DNA from 2 places in the Arthrobacter sp. Helios genome. Region 1 is predicted to be linked to the other one. Evidence: riboswitches for the same ligand, from Rfam matches in the RefSeq annotation. Region 1 holds a riboswitch; the other holds the start of a gene.
The links. Region 1 has a riboswitch for thiamine pyrophosphate ahead of ArtHe_RS12080 (ECF transporter S component). Riboswitches for the same ligand answer to the same signal wherever they lie in the genome.
Positions count from the first base shown of each region.

Region 2: it holds a riboswitch for thiamine pyrophosphate, as region 1 does, so the genes downstream of both, thiM (hydroxyethylthiazole kinase) here and ArtHe_RS12080 (ECF transporter S component) in region 1, are expected to answer to the same signal.

Region 1 covers NZ_CP095402.1:2,670,384-2,678,452, forward strand. Annotated here, with positions in the region: gene ArtHe_RS12070 (energy-coupling factor transporter transmembrane component T) at 1-375, opposite strand, end outside; gene ArtHe_RS12075 (ABC transporter ATP-binding protein) at 372-1,967, opposite strand; gene ArtHe_RS12080 (ECF transporter S component) at 1,972-2,577, opposite strand; TPP riboswitch at 2,635-2,776, opposite strand; gene ArtHe_RS12085 (DUF4235 domain-containing protein) at 2,881-3,144, shown strand; partial or broken gene mnhG (monovalent cation/H(+) antiporter subunit G) at 3,467-3,808, opposite strand; gene ArtHe_RS12095 (monovalent cation/H+ antiporter complex subunit F) at 3,811-4,068, opposite strand; gene ArtHe_RS12100 (Na+/H+ antiporter subunit E) at 4,065-4,664, opposite strand; gene ArtHe_RS12105 (Na+/H+ antiporter subunit D) at 4,661-6,271, opposite strand; gene ArtHe_RS12110 (Na(+)/H(+) antiporter subunit C) at 6,268-6,756, opposite strand; gene ArtHe_RS12115 (Na+/H+ antiporter subunit A) at 6,753-8,069, opposite strand, start outside.
Region 2 covers NZ_CP095402.1:3,776,711-3,784,779, forward strand. Annotated here, with positions in the region: gene ArtHe_RS17350 (bifunctional hydroxymethylpyrimidine kinase/phosphomethylpyrimidine kinase) at 1-1,146, opposite strand, end outside; gene thiE (thiamine phosphate synthase) at 1,143-1,850, opposite strand; gene thiM (hydroxyethylthiazole kinase) at 1,847-2,671, opposite strand; TPP riboswitch at 2,662-2,751, opposite strand; gene ArtHe_RS17365 (MarR family transcriptional regulator) at 3,451-3,972, opposite strand; gene ArtHe_RS17370 (response regulator) at 4,058-4,732, opposite strand; gene ArtHe_RS17375 (DUF4118 domain-containing protein) at 4,729-7,239, opposite strand; gene kdpC (potassium-transporting ATPase subunit KdpC) at 7,243-7,845, opposite strand; gene kdpB (potassium-transporting ATPase subunit KdpB) at 7,895-8,069, opposite strand, start outside.

The sequences.
Region 1 (8,069 bases):
GGCTATCGCGAGACCGCGCAGGCCGATGGCAATACCGGCGGAGACGGAATCGGTGGTGAAGAGCAGCGGCCCTGCGTCGAGCACCACGCTGCCGGTCTTTTCCGCCAGCAGCGCGGTTCCGTAGGCGCCAATGGCCGCGGCGGCGATCAGGGGCCAGATCCGTTTCAGCAGCGTCCAGGGATGGATACGGAGCAGCGGAAGCAGCAGCAGTTCCCCGGCCAGGACCACGGTGGCACTCACCCAGTCAACGGTGAGCAGCACCGCTGCCGTCACCGCCACCGCGGCACCAAGGGTGGACAGCGGGTTCGCAGCGGACAGCGCCGTTGGACGTGTGCCGGTCAAGGCTGCCCCGGTGCGCACGGTGACGGCGCTCATGCCGCACCTCCCTGCGCCCGGCCGTGGACCGGCAGCAGTTCCTCCACCCGGCCCCCGGCGACCCGGAGCGTCCGGCCGCCAAGGGCAGCGGTGAAATCGCTGTCGTGGGTCACCGAAACCACGGTGCAGCCGTGCGCGTCGCGCTGCTCGGCCAGCAGTGAGACGAGTTCCCGCCAGGTGTTGGCGTCCTGCCCGAAGGTGGGTTCGTCCAGGAGCAGGATGTCAGGGGCGGTCGCGAGCATCGTCGCGACCGACAGCCGGCGTTTCTCCCCGCCGGAGAGGGTGAACGGATTCACCGGGAGGAGGGACTGCAGCAGGAGCCGCTCCGCCAGCCGCCCGACAACCGCCTCCACTTCGGCCTCGCTGCGTCCGGCCCGCCGCGGCCCGAAGGCCAGCTCGTCGTGGACCGATCCGGTGAGGAACTGGTGCTCCGGTTCCTGGAACACCGTTCCCATCCGGGTGACCAACTGGGCGGACTTCCACTTGTACGGGATACCTCCGGCTTCCCGGGCCAGCGGAGGCGCGGCAGTGAGTTCCCCGCCGCGCGGACGCAGGAGCCCACCCAGGGTGAGCGCCAGCGTGGATTTGCCAGCCCCGTTGGGGCCGGTAATGCCCAGGGCGGTTCCGGCCTGCAGCGTGAGGTCCACGCCTGCCAGCACCGGCTGCCCCTTGGCGGTGCGGGCCACGTCCAGGCCCCGTGCCACAAGCAGGTCAGTTCCCGCCGGTTGATCTACGGGAACCGGTGGGAAAGGACCCCGGGTAGCGGGGGCGTTCGGGAAACGGGAGCCGGCCCCTTCGCCCGTTCCAGCCCCCGTTCCTGCGCCGCCCGGGCCTGCCCCCGGCAGCCAGACACCCGCCTCCGCCAGCCGGCTGCGGGCAGCGGCCCCGGAAAGCACCTCCTGCGGAGCGCCGTCGGCGAGGACCCCGCCACCGGCGTCGAGCACAATCACCCGGTCCACCAACTCTGCCCACGCCGCGACCCGGTGCTCCACCACAATCAGCGTGGCTCCGGTGCGGTCCAGGACCCGGGCGACGGCGTCCCGGATTTCCAGCACACCGCCGGGATCCAGGTTGGCGGTCGGTTCATCCAGCAGCAGCAGGCCGGGCTGCATGGCCAGGATGGAGGCCAGGGCCAGGCGCTGCTTCTGCCCTCCGGAGAGCGCCGCCGTGGAGTGGTTCAGCGGAACGGCCAGCCCCACGTCGTCGAGCGCTGCGTGCACCCGCTCCCAGATTTCGCCGCGGGCAATGCCAAGGTTCTCCGCCCCAAACGCGACTTCGTCCCCGACCCGCGAGAGCACAATCTGGGTGTCCGGATCCTGCAGCAGCAGTCCGGCGCGGCCCCGCGCTGCCTGCGGGTGGACGCCGTCGAGCGTCAGTGAACCCGTCTCGGTTCCGCCCGTGTCCTCGCCGAGGACCCCGGCGAGGGCGTGGAGCAGGGTTGACTTGCCGGCGCCCGACGCGCCGAGGAGCAGGACCCGCTCACCGGGACGGATCTCAAAATCCGCCCCGGCCACAGCGGGCCTTTTGCGCCCGGCGTGCCGCCAGCCCCAGTTCCGGGCGCTGACCGCCACGGGAGAAGTACGTTGCTGCATGGTTTTATGCGTCCGCCGTGCGGCCTGCCGCGAAGGAGGACAGCACCCCGGTGCGGGCCAGGGCCCGGACCGCGAGCCAGGACAGCAGGCCCGCCAGCACCAGGCCGGAAACCGCTGCGAAACCGGTGTAGAGCGCCTGCCATTGGAAGGCCCATTCCGGCTTGTACAGGATCGATTCGCTGACACCCAGGAAGATGCCGGATCCAAGCCCCGCCAGGAGCGCTACGGGCAGCGTGAACTTCCGGTAGAGGAAAAGCAGGAAAACCAGCTCCGCGCCGAGGCCCTGGATGGCGCCGGAGAGCAGGACGGAGAGGCCGAACTGGGTACCCAGAACGCCCGAGACGGCGGCGGCCAGGACTTCGCAGTAGATGGCGGCGCCGGGCTTGCGGATGATCAGCCCGCCCAGGACGCCCGCGATCAGCCAGCCGCCGGTGTAGAGGCCGCCGATCGGCGGGAAGGCCAGAACCAGGGCTTCGACTCCGCCATAGGCCAGTGACCAGGCCCAGAAAACGACGCCGACGGCCACCGCGAGCACCGAAGCGACCACGATGTCCACCACGCGCCAGGAATAACGGCCGCGCGCAGGTGCCCGTTGAAGAGTGTGTTCCATAAAAGTGTCCTCCTGTATTCAGGAGGGGAGGGAAACCCCCGCAGTCTGCGGCGGCGCACCCCTGAGATCTCGACTCCCTTCGCCGGTACTAACCGGAGCAGGTTCGAGGGTCTGCGGCTTGGTCCGCACTCTCAGCGCCCGAATTCCCCGGCCCGGTTTACCCGGTTCGGCGGAAAGCGGCGCTCCCCTGTCGTATGTATGCGAGGTCCACTGTACACGCAGTCCGCCCGGGTTTCGGGTTGTTTTGGGTTGGCTGCGGGTAGCGTAGGAATCGATAGCACCGAACAACGCCAAGGAGCGCATATGAACCTGATCCTGAAACTGCTGGGAACCGGCGTGAGCATCGGCGCCGGCCTGGCCTCCGCCAAGATCCTGGACTTCATCTGGACCAAGGCCACAGGCAACGAACCACCCAAGGACAAGGACGGTGCACTCGATGCGAGCCTGCGCTCCGCCGTCATCTTCGCCCTGGTTTCCGGAGCCGTCAGCCAGGCGATCCGGGTCCTGACCAACCGCGGCACCCAGAAGGCAATTGCCCGCTACAACCGGACCCCCGAGGTCGTCTAAGCAGCTGGGACAACGTTTCCCGGCGGCACTGTTTTCCGGCGGCACTGAGCTGCCGGGAGATGGAGCTGCCGGGAAACGGGGCTGGCGGGAACGGCTCCCGCATCAGCTCCCATGAACAACCTTGGCGGCAGCGCTAGCCTTCGCGGCTGCGGCCGGGCGGCCGGGTACGGCCCTCGGTTTCGGCGCGGGAACGTTCCATCGCTTCCTCGTCGAGGTCGCCCGTGTAATAGGTGCCGTCAGGTTCCTGCCCGGGATCGTCGTCCACCTTGGGATCTGTGGAATCCCCCTCGTCCTCCTCAGCGGCCTCAAACATCAGCCGCTGGGCACGTTCCACCACGTCATCGAGCTCATCGATGGTGAGCAGCTCGGGGCGCAGGTGCTTGGTCCGGTAGCCGGCACGGCCCACCATATGTGCCGAGACCGGGGCGGTAAGCAGCTGGAAGATCCAGCAGACCGCCAGGACCGGCAGGAGCACCCAGCTGCGGAACTCCACGGCCATGGCCATCAGGAACAGCAGCAGGCCCAGAACCTGGGGTTTGGACGCCGCGTGCATCCGGCTCATGAGGTCCGGGAAGCGCATCAGGCCGATTGCGGCGGCCAGGGACATGAGGGCTCCGCCGAGCAGCAGGATCGCGACAATCACGTCGATCACGGTTTCACTCACGGCTACCTCCTGTCCGTCACGAAGCGGGCTACGGTTACCGAGCCGATGAAGCCGATCAGGGAGATCGCAATCAGAAGGGCCAGGTAGTCCAGGTTGCGGTAAATGACCATCTCAATCACCAGGGCGCCGCCCAGGATCGCCAGCAGCACATCCGCTGCCAGCACGCGGTCCAGGATGGAGGGTCCGCGGACAATCCGGAAAATGGCGCCGGCGGCAGCGGTGGCGAGCATGATGGCCGCAATAACGATCACGACTGTCATCGGCTGACCTCCCCGTTCCGCAGTTCCTTGAGGTCTTTTTGCTCGGCACGCACCAGCGCGAGGTCCTCCTTGGTTCCCATGGCCCGGATCAGCCAGGACTCAGTCGCCCGGACGTCGTCGCGGACCTTTTCTGCGGCCTCCTGCGTGTCCACGCCCAGGCAGTGCAGGTAGAGCGTGGAGGTGGAACGGTCCACTTCCACCACCAGGGAACCGGGGATGAGGGACAGCGAGTGGCCCGTGGCTGTCACCAGCAGGTCCGAATGGCTGCGCAGCTTGACGGCCACCACGGCGTTCCTGATGTTGGGTCCGTGGGCTATGGCCAGCCACAGCACCTGGAACGAGGCAACCACCAGCTTGTAGAGGAACCGGACGCCGAAGCCGAGTGCATAAATGATGTTGAACCGTCCGCTGAGGTCAACCGGCGGCAGGTAGAAGATATTGGTGACCACGAACGCGATGATCGCTCCGAAGACCAGATTGCCCAGGCTGAAGTCCTGCCACAGGGCCCCCCAGAGCAGGACCAGCCAAATGATCAGCGGCAGTTCCTTCAGCAGCGGAATCCGCGGGTGCTTGCGCATGCGGGGTTTTTTGGTCATTCGACGTTCCCTTCACCGAAGACGGCTTCGATGTACGGAGTCCGGTCCAGCAGATCCTGGGCTGCCCTGTCGCTGAGCGAGAAGAGCGGCCCCGCGAGCACCGTCAGCGCCACACCCAGGGCCACCAGCCCCACCGTCGGATAGACCATGGAACGCGGCAGCAGGTTGACCGTGGAACGGCCGGCAAAGCGCCCGCTCTGGTGTTCACGGACATTGCCGGAGTCCCGGACCGCGCTGCCGTCGGTGGTGGTGGCCAGCAGGATCGGGTCCGGGTGGACTGCGTCTTCCGGCGTGCGCCAGAAAGCGCGGTTCCAGACTCGGGCCATCACCAGCAGGGTCAGGAGCGAGGTGAGCACGCTGGCCGCGACCAGGACATAGGCCAGCGGGCTTCCGAGCTCGACGCCGGCCTGCATCAGCCCCAGTTTGCCCAGGAAGCCGGAGAAGGGCGGGATCCCGGCAAGGTTGATGGCCGGGATGAAGTAGAGCACCGCCAGCAGCGGGGACAGTTTCGCCAATCCGCCGAGCCGGTCCATGTTGGCGGTGCCGCCCCGGCGTTCGATCAGGCCGGTCACCAGGAAGAGGCTGGTCTGGACCGTAATGTGGTGCACCACGTAGAAGACCGCGGCACCGATTCCGACCACCGAGGCGACGGCCAGGCCAAACACCATGTAGCCGATGTGGCTGACCAGGGTGAAGGAGAGCATTCGTTTGATGTCGGTCTGTGCCAGCGCACCCAGGATGCCCACCAGCATGGTCAGTCCGGCCACGATCATCAGCAGCGTATTGATCCGGTCCCCCGGGAACAGCAGCGTCTCGGTACGAACCATGGCGTACACACCGACCTTGGTCAGCAGTCCCGCGAACACCGCGGTGACCGGTGCCGGCGCAGTCGGATAGGAGTCGGGGAGCCAGAAGGACAGCGGGAACACGGCAGCCTTGATGCCAAAGGCCACCAGCAGCATCAGGTGCAGCATCATCTGCGTGCCGGGGTCCAGCTCCCCCAGTTTCGTGGCCAGGTCCGCCATGTTCACCGTGCCGGTGGCTGCGTAGATCATGGCGATCGCGATCAGGAACAGCAGGGACGAAATGACGCTGACGACGACGTAGGTCACGCCGGCACGGATGCGCGGGGTCGTGCCGCCGAGGGTCATCAGCACATAGCTGGCGGTGAGCAGGATTTCGAAGCCGACGTACAGATTGAACAGGTCCCCGGCCAGGAATGCGTTGGACACACCGGCCACGAGGATCAGGTACGTCGGGTGGAAGATCGAGATGGGCCCGTCTTCATCACCGTCGGCCATGCCCTGGCCGGCGGCGTAGATCAGCACCGAGAGGCTGATGGCTGTGGAAACCACCAGCATCAGGGCGGAGAACTGGTCCACCACCATGGTGATCCCGAAGGGCGGCAGCCAGCCGCCGATGTTCACGGCCTGCGCGCCGGTCTCCCAGACGGCCGCCAGCAGATAGCACTCGAGGAGCAGGGTCAGGGCCAGCACACTGATGCTGACGATCCGCTGCGACCGCTGATGCCGGATCAGGACGAAAGCCAGGGCCGCGCCAAAGAAGGGAAGGACGACGGCGAGCGGGGCAAAACTGGAAGCGTTCATCGTTTTGCCTCTCCTGTCGTTTCGGTGCCTGGTCCGCGCTGTGAACCGGGAGCTTCTTCGGCTTCCTCAGCCGGGGTGAACTCTGTCGTGTCCTCGGGAACATCGGCGTCGTCTTCGGCGTCGTAGCTGCTCTGGCTGGCCACACGGCGGTCTTCGATGTCGTCCTGCACCTCGTCCTGGCGTCCGAGGACCCAGGAACGGTAAATAATTCCAAGCATAAAAGCGGTCACGGAGAAGGAAATGACGATGGAGGTGAGGATGAACGCCTGCGGCAGCGGATCGTTGTAATCCTCAGGCGGAATGTCCGCGCCGAAGAGCGGGGCCAGTCCCGCGTACCCACCGGTGGTTAGCAGCAGGATGTTCGTGGCGTTGGTCATCATGGTCAGCCCGAGCACCACCCGGGTCAGGCTGCGTTCGAGCAGCAGGTAGATTCCGGCGGCGAACAGTGCCCCCATAATCAGCAGCAGCGTGATGTTGACGCTCATCGGGACACTCCTTCCGCATCCAGCCGTTCCGGTTCAGGTTCGATCAGGTCCTCGTCATCGGAGGGGCCGCCTTCGCTGCGTTCATCGATCTCCGAGCCGAGGCTGCGGAGCACATCGAGGACCAGTCCGACGACGACCAGGTAAACGCCGATATCGAAAATCGTGGAGGTGACGAACTTGATGTCGCCGAAGACCGGCCAGGTAAAACTGAGGATGGCGGTCTGCAGGATCTGGCCGCCGAAGAACAGCGGCGCCGCAGCTGAGAGCGCGGCGAGGCCCAGCCCGCCGCCCAGCAGCATTCCCGCACTGACCGGGGTCGCTTCAGCCAGCTCGAACCGGCCGCCGGCCAGGTAGCGGATGGTCAGCGCCAGGCCTGCCATCAGGCCGCCGGCGAATCCGCCGCCCGGGGCATTGTGCCCGGCAATCAGGAGGTAGATGGAGAAGATGATCACCGAGTGGAAGAGCAGTCGGGTGATCACTTCGAAAATGATCGACCGCCGTTCGGGTGCCAGCGTCCGCCCCGCGACCAGCCAGGCTTCGCGTCCCACCGTGGAGAACTTGCGGGCCAGGGCCAGGGTGGCGGCTTCCCGGTCGGAGGAGCCGAAGTGTTCACGCCCGCGGTCCACCGAACCGGTGGCAATCTCATCGGCACGGCGCCGCTTGTCGCCGCGGCCGCGGATGAAGATCAGGGAGGCAACGCCGGTGGCGGCCATGGTCAGCACGGAGATTTCGCCAAAGGTGTCCCAGGCGCGGATGTCCACCAGGGTGACGTTGACGATGTTGAGCCCGCCGCCGCCCTCATAAGCCAGTTCGGGATAGGCAAGGGAGATCGGTTCGGCCACCCGGGAGGCCATCGCTGACATCGCGAACAGCACCATGGCTGCGCCGAAGCTGATTCCCAGCAGGGCCCGCAGCATCCGTTGGCCGGTGGGCTCGCGTTTCCACAGCCGGGCCGGAAGGGAGCGCAGCGCCAGCACGAAGGCGACCAGGACGATCGTCTCCACCAGCATCTGTGTCAGGGCCAGGTCCGGTGCACCCTGCAGGGCAAAGATCAGGGCAATGCCGTAGCCGCTGACGCTGACCATAAGCACGGCGAGGAAGCGTTTGTTCGCCCGGGCAGCGCCGAGGGCGCCGATCACCACGGCGGCGCCGATCACGGCCTGCACCGGGGAATCGAACCAGTGGAAGTTCTCCGGCATCTGGGCGCCGCGGAAGATCACGGCGGCGAGCGGGCTGATAATCGCCATGCTCAGGATCACGAAGAGGTAGAAGGTCAGCGAACCACGCTGGGTGCGGCCGGTGACCCAGACGGC
Region 2 (8,069 bases), 1.1 Mb from region 1:
CCCCGCAGCCCAGAAAACCTGCTCCTGGAGCCGGGGTGCCAGCTCGCTTGCCCGGGCCATCGCGCGGGCGTACCCGCGCAGATAAACCGCGTCCTGGGCCAGGTAGAAGCCGAAGGACCGGTGATCCAGTGACCCGTCGCCGAGGCCGCGGACGAAGTCCAGTTCATCGATCCGGGTCCGCAGCCCGGCGGTCGCTTCCCAGAGGCCGGCGGTCAAGCTGCCGGCAGGGGCCGGCAGAACGCGTTCGGGCACTGCAACCTGCCCGGGCAACGGGGCCAGCCCGCGCTCCCAGACTCCGTGGAAATGGTTCACCGGGCCGTGGCCGGTGCCGACGTCCAGGAGGTCGGCCGTTTCGAGTGCCTCCTGCAGCCAGGCTTTGGCCGCCGTCAGCGTCTGGCCCCAGTTCCCGGTGCGGGCAAACAGCGTGGCCATGGCAGCGGAGAGCGAGCAGCCGGTCCCATGGGTGTTCTTGGTGGCAACCCGCGCCGAACTGACCTCAGTGACCGCAAACCCGCCGGCGCCGTCGGGCACCACCAGGGCATCCGGGGCCGCGTCCCCCATCAGGTGGCCGCCCTTGACGAGTACAGCGGTCGAGTAGGCAGCGGCCAACCGGCGTCCCTGGTCCAGCGCCTGGGACCAGTTCTGCGCCGGGTCCTCCCGCAGCAGCGCCGCAAGCTCGGGCAGGTTGGGGGTCACCAGATCCACCCGGTGCAGCAAGTCCCGCAGGGCATTCTCGGCACCCTCGCTGAGCAGGCGGTCGCCGCTCGTAGCCACCATCACCGGATCCAGCACCACCACCGGGGGCCGGGCCTCCGCGAGCCAGCTGCCCACCGTCCGCGTCACCTCGGCGGTGCCCAGCATGCCGATCTTTACGGCGTCGATCACGACGTCGTCACTCACCGCTTCCAGCTGTTCGCGCAGAAAGTCCGGCGGCGGCGTGAGGACGGACCGGACGCCGTGCGTGTTCTGCGCGACCAGCGCCGTCACAGCAGCCATGCCGTACCCGCCCGTGGCGGCAATGGACTTCAGATCAGCCTGGATACCCGCGCCGCCGCTGGGGTCGGTACCGGCGATGCTCAGCACCCGGGGAATGCTGCGGGCGGCGTCCGTGGAATTTGCGGTCTCCGTGCTGGACAGGGGGCTCATGCATTCCACGCTGCCACCAGCTCCCGGGCACTGCGCAGCGGATCCGCTGCCGTGCAGATGGCCGAAACGACGGCGGCGCCGGAGGCCCCGGCGGCACGAAGGGCAGGGATGTCCGCCAGTTCAATGCCGCCGATCGCCACGCAGGGGACCGGTGACTCGGCAGCGAAGGCCTGGAAACCCGCTACGCCGAGTGGCTCCGGATGGTCCGGTTTGGTGCTGGTGGGACGGATGACGCCGGCACCGAGATGATCCACGGTCCCCGGTGTGAGTGCCCGGACGGCATTGAGGTGTGCCGCCGTGTTTGCGGTCAGGCCCACGACGGCGTCTGGGCCCACGATGGCCCTGACGGCGGCGGCGGGAAGGTCGCTCTGGCCCACATGCACACCGTGGACCCGGGCACCGGCGGCCCATGCTGCCAGATAAATGTCCACCCGGTCATCCACCAGCACCAGCGTCTGGCCCCCACCGGCCTGGTCACTCACTGCCTGGGCGACGGCGAGGACCAGCGCGTAAAAGTCTGCGGCTGAGGCGTGCTTTTCCCGGATCTGCACGGTCCGGATACCGCCGGCGACGGCGGCGCGCACCGTGTCCACGACGCCGCGGGCACCGCACTGGGCAGTGTCGGTCACCAGATAGATGCCCGTGTTCAGGGCCAGGTCCCGGGGCCGGAGGACGGGGGAGAGGCTGCCGGCTGCGGGAATCATGCCGCCACCAGCCTTGCGTTGATGCTTTCGCCGGTAAGGTCCGCAAGGGAATCCAGGAACGCCGGGACGAAGCTGCCCGGCCCGGCAGACTGGGCGGCGGCCAGCTCGGCGGCCAGCGTGTACACGGCGGTGGCCGCGGCCACCGCCGCCAGTCGTCCGCTGATGTCCGCTCCGCCGTCGTCCGCCACTGAGAGGAAGGCCGCGGTGACCACACCGAGGGCGCAGCCGCCACCGGTGACCCGGGTGAGCAGCGCGTCTCCGTTGCTGATCCGCAGCGTGGAGGTGCCGTTCGTGACGACATCGGTGGGGCCGGAAACGGCCACGATAGTGCCGTATTTCTGCGCCAGGAGCGTCGCGGCGGGAAGGGCGTCCTCGGCGTTGTCCGTGGCGTCCACCCCTCGTCCGCCCGCCCCCAGCCCGGCCAGGGCCATGATTTCCGAGGCGTTGGCGCGGATGGCGGTGGGGCGCAGTTCCAGCAGATCCGCGGCGAGGGCGGTGCGCACGGGCAGGCTGCCCACGGCAACGGGATCCAGGACCCAGGGGGTGCCGGCGTCGTTGGCCGCATTGGCGGCCTCCAGCATGGCGGTGCGCTGCTCCGCGTGGGGTGTGCCGAGGTTGATCAGCACTCCGGAGGCAATCCGGGCGAACGGCCCGGCTTCCCCGGGAATATCCGTCATCGCAGGGGCGGCGCCAAGAGCCAGCAGCACGTTCGCGGTGAAGTTCGTGACCACGGTGTTGGTCAGGCACTGCACCAGCGGCGGTTCGCTGCGTACGCGGGAAAGCAGGGTGGAAACGGTCAATGGTGTCAGGCCAATAGTCATGGCGACATCCCTTCGCTAGTCCTAACTAGATCAGGTTCGACGGGTCTTATCTCAGCCAAGCGGCACCCCGTGTCACTGCCCACGACTCTATGGTGGAACCGGGCGGTTGGCCAACCGGCCCTCCAACTGCGGAGACGAAAGTCCGCCGGCAGGCTCAAGGCTGACGACTGTTCCCGTCCACTAAGGAGTCAGCCAAGCCTGATTTCCGCTTATCCCAGGGCCAGGGCCAGGGTCAGGGCCAGGGCCAGCGCCACCGGCTTCCAGGCCCGGGGTGGGTGCGGCTTCGATCTGTTCCTGCGTCCCGGAACTTTCCTTGTTCAGCGCCGCCTCATCATTTCCCTCCGCTTTGGGAATCCCTCGACATGTTGTGACTCTGGTCCCTCCGTTTTGGGAATTTCCCACGGTTTTGTGACTCTGTTTTCCTCCGCTTTGGGAGAAACCAGCCTTTATGGGATTTCCCTCCGCTGCGCTCTGGCAGGGAATTGCCAAATGAGACGATTTAACCCAGAACGGAGGGAACCGGACGGCAGGCAGGGAAAACGGGGAAGGTGTCCTGCAGGGAAGCGGGTGTGAAAACGGAACAGCGTTCCCAGATGCACGATCCCGCGGGCACGATCCCGCAGGCACGGTTGAACGGGCACGGTTGCGCGGGCTGTGTGCCTTCCGGCCTGGCGGATCGGCGGCGCCTACAGCCCCCCGCGGCGCCTACAGCTCCGGCGGCGCTTACAGCCCGCCGCCGCTCCTACAGCTCCGGCGGCGCCTACAGCCCCCCGCCGCTCCTACAGCCCCGCGGCGCCCATAGCCCCCGCTGCGCCGTTAGCCTCAGGGGAGCCCTGCACGAAGGCGGCCAGCCGCCCGATCAGGGCCTGGAACTGGCTGGACTCACGCTCGTCCAGCCCTGCCAGCAGCTCCCGTTCCGTCTGCGCGACCAGCTGCTCGCAGCGGGCCAGGGTTTGGCGTCCCGCGGCTGTGGCGATGACCTTGCGCGCCCGGCGGTCGGAGGGGTCGGGGATCCGCTCGACAGCTCCGGCGGACGCCAGGGTGTCGAGCAGATAGGTCAGCACCGTCCGGTCGATGCCAACCCGGGCGCCGAGGGCCTGCTGGTTTTCCGGAGCATGATGGACGACGGCGGAGACCACCTGGTAGCCGCGCAGGCCACCGGGCATGTCGGCCAGGACCTCCTCCAGCCGGGACTGATAACAGCCCGCCGTCACCGCAAGGTTCCAGGCGAGGCTGCCGGGAACCGATTCCGGGTCCAATGTCCCGCTTGCCCCGCTTGCCCCGCTGCTGCCTTTGCTCATGGCCCTCATGATAGCCCCGGCATGTGGGCGTTGAGATATTCTGCCAGCTAAATAGTCTGCTGCGGAACCTACCTGAGCCGGGGGATCAGGGCTGGAACCGGTACCCCATGCCGTGCTCGGTCAGCAGATGGGCGGGTGCGGCGGGATCCGGCTCCAGTTTGCGGCGCAGCTGCGCCATGTACAGGCGCAGGTACCCGGTGTCCGTGGTGCCCGGTCCCCAGACCTCGCCCAGCAGCTGGGCCTGCGTCTGGAGCCGTCCGGGGCGCTGCAGCAGGGCGGCAAGCAGATGCCATTCGGTGGGCGTCAGGCGGATGGCCGCACCGTCGTCGAGCCTTGAAACCCGGCGGGCCGCAAGGTCCACCCGGACGTTCCCGAACAGGACCTCCGGGCTGTCCTGCACCGCTGCGGTCCGGCGGCTCAACGCCCGGATCCGGGCCAGCAGCTCCTCGGCGGAGAACGGTTTGGTGACGTAGTCATCGGCGCCCAGGTCCAGGGCCCGGACCTTGTCCGCGGAATCGGACCGGCCGGAGATCACCAGGATGGGCATGGAACTCCAGCCGCGGACCGCCTCGATGACTTCCATGCCGGTGAGGCCGGGCATACCCAGGTCCAGGACCATCAGGTCGGGATGGGCGTCCACGGCCTTGCGGACGGCGGCGGCACCGTCCTGGACCGCCACTACGTCGTACCCGTAGGCCGTGAGGGTGATGCGGAGTGCGCGCAGGATCTGCACATCGTCGTCGGCCAGCAGGATCTTCACTCTGCCACCTGCGCATCCGCGGGGCGGCGGGCATCTGCTGCGGGCAGGGACAGGACCATGGTCAAGCCGCCGCCGGGCGTCTGATCGGTCTCCAGCGTTCCTCCCATGCCTTCCATGAATCCCTTGGCGACCGCGAGGCCCAGGCCCAGCCCTGTCTGGTTGTCGGTGTCGCCGAGCCGCTGGAACGGCACAAACATGTCCTCCCCGCGCCCGGGAGATACTCCCGGACCGTAGTCTATGACGCGGATTTCCACCTGGCCCCCGAACTCGCTGGCGGTCAGCAGCACCTTGGCATCCGGTGGCGAAAACCGCAGGGCATTGGCCAGGACGTTGACCAGGACCCGCTGCAGCAGCACGGCGTCGCCCAGGACCGGCGGCAGTCCGCTGCGGATGTCCAGCTGCACCTCTGCCGGCCCAATGTTCAGTTCCTCCAAGGCAGGAAGCACGGCGTCCGCGGTCTCCAGCGGCGCCAGGGTCACCGCCAGCGCTCCGGCCTGCAGCCGGCTTACGTCCAGCAGGCTGGTCACCAATCCGGACAGGGTGGCCAGGGATTCCTCCGCGGTGGCCAGCAGCTCCGCCCGGTCCGCAGCGGACCACTCCACGTCCTGGGCGCGCAGCCCGGTCACCGCTGCGGTGGCGGCGGTCAGGGGGCGGCGCAGGTCGTGCCCGACGGCGGCCAGCAGGGCGGTGCGCACCCTGTCCGCGGCGGCCAGCGGCTCCATGCCTTCGGCCCTCGCGGACAGCTCCCGGTACTCCAGCGCGGCCTGCAGCTGCGCCGTGACCACCGCGAGCAGCCGCAGGTCTGTCCCTTCCAGGACCCGCCCGTGGAGCAGCAGCTCCGCGTTTTCGCCCACCGGCACGCGGGCTGACGGGAGGCCCGACGGCGGCACGGTGCCGGCGCGGGCCAATTCCGTCTCCCCTGTGCGCAGGGCCACCCCGGTAAGGCTGAAAGCCTCCTGGACCCGGTTGACCAGGGCCTGCACCGCGTCCTCGCCGCGCAGTACGTTGCCGGCGACGGCGGCCAGCAGGTCCGATTCCGAGGCTGCCCGCCGGGCGGCCCTGGACCGCCGCGCGGCGCGGTCCACCACGTAGCTGACCAGCATGGCGTTGGCGGCGTAGAGCACCAGGGCGAACAGGTGCAGGGGGTCGGCCACGGTCACCGTGTACAGGGGCCGGATGAAGAAATAGTCCAGGGTCACCCCGGAGAGCAGGGCAGCGAAAAGCGCCGGCCAGAAGCCGCCGGCAAGCGCCACCAGGATGACCAGGAGCTGGTACGCCAGCACATCGCTGGTAATGGAATCCGGGGTGCTGACCCGCACCAGCAGCCAGGTGAGCAGCGGCCCGCCCGCGAGCGCCAGCGCAAACCCGGCCCACCGGCGCCGGGCGCTGAGCGCCCCGCCCAGCCGCGGCAGTCCGCGGTGCCCGCCGGCGGCCCCGTGGTTGACGATGTGCACGTCGATGTCCCCGGACTGCCGGATGACGGTGGCGCCGATTCCCGGTCCGCCCAGCAGGGCCCGCAGCCGCGGACGCCGGCTGACGCCGATGACCAGCTGGGTGGCGTTGACCGAGCGGGCGAACCCGACCAGGGCCTCCGGGATGTCGGTGCCGACCACCTGGTGGAGCGTGCCGCCCAGCTTCTCCACCAGCGAGCGCTGCACGGCCAGCTCGCCGGGGTGGCTTTCGCGCAGACCGTCGGGGTTGGTGACATGCACGGCGAGCAGTTCCCCGCCGGCTGACCGCGCCGCGATCCTGGCGCCCCGCCGGAGCAGGGTCTGGCCCTCGGGTCCGCCGGTCAGAGCGACCACCACCCGTTCCCTGGCCTCCCATTTGCTGCGGATGCCCTTCTCAGTGCGGTACCGGTTCAGGGCAGAGTCCACCTCGTCCGCGAGCCAGAGCAAGGCCAGCTCCCGCAGGGCAGTGAGGTTCCCCATCCGGAAGTAGTTGGACAGGGCAGCGTCCACCCGGGCAGCGGGGTAGATGATGCCCTCGGCCAGCCGGCCGCGCAGCAGTTCCGGGGCAATGTCCACCAGCTCAATCTGATCCGCCGCGCGCAGCACGCTGTCCGGAACGGTTTCCCGCTGCACGGTTCCGGTGATGCCCTCAATCACGTCGTTCAGCGAGTCGATGTGCTGGATGTTCACGGTGGAGAGCACATTGATGCCGGCGGCCAGCAGGGCGTCCACGTCCTGCCACCGTTTGGCGTGTGCCAGGCCGGGTGCGTTGGTGTGCGCCAGCTCGTCCACCAGGGCATAGTCCGGCCGCCGCGCCAGGACGGCGGGCAGGTCCATCTCCTCCAGCTGCAGTCCGCGGTGTTCGAGCTGAAGCCTGGGAACCAGTTTCAGGCCCTGCGCGACGGCGGTCGTGGCGGCCCGGCCGTGGGTTTCCACCACGGCCACCACCACGTCCAGGCCCTCGCCGAGCAGCCGGTGGCCTTCCTCGAGCATGGTGTAGGTCTTGCCGACGCCCGGAGCGGCGCCCAGGAAGACCCGGAGTTCTCCGCGTGTCATCCGTTAAGTGTCCAGCTCCTGCAGGGAGATATTGAGTTCCAACACGTTTACCGCCGGTTCGCCGAGGACTCCCAGCGCCCGGCCGTTGACGAATTCCTCCACGAGCGCCCGGACGGCCGCCGGATCCAGGCTGCGTGCCGCGGCGACCCGGTCCACCTGGAGGTAGGCGTACTCCGGGCTGATGTGCGGATCCAGCCCGGAGGCGGAGGCAGTCACGGCGTCCGCAGGAACCTCCTCCGGAGCCACGCCCTCGAGCTCGGCCACGGCGGCCCGCCGGCCGGCCACCGCCTCGGCCAGCCCGGCGCTGTTCGGACCCAGGTTCGTGCCGCCGGAGGCGGCGCCGTCGTAATTCCCGGCCGAGGGGCGGGACTGGAACCACTGTGGCAGCGGCGCACCGGCGCCGTCGGTGAAGGACTGCCCGATCAGCACCGAGCCTGCTTCCGTGCCGCCCGCGGAGACCAGCGAGCCGTTTGCCAGGGAATGTGCGGTGACCTGCGCCGTGCCCGTGGCGATCAGGGGATAGGCAACGCCCAGGGTGAGGGTGAGGATCAGCAGGGCCCGGGCGGCGGTGCCGAGCTGGCGGGCGGTGGAACGGAACACAGTCATGGTCTGTCCTTGGTGGTGGTGGAGTGGAACCGGCGGTGGGCGGAAATCATCAGAACCCCGGCAGGAGGGAAACGGCCAGGTCGATCAGCTTGATGCCAATAAACGGTGCGATCACGCCGCCGACGCCGAAGACCAGGAGGTTGCGGCTAAGGATCCCGGAGGCGCTGGAGGCGCGGTATTTCACGCCGCGCAGGGCCAGCGGGATCAGGGCGAGGATCACCACG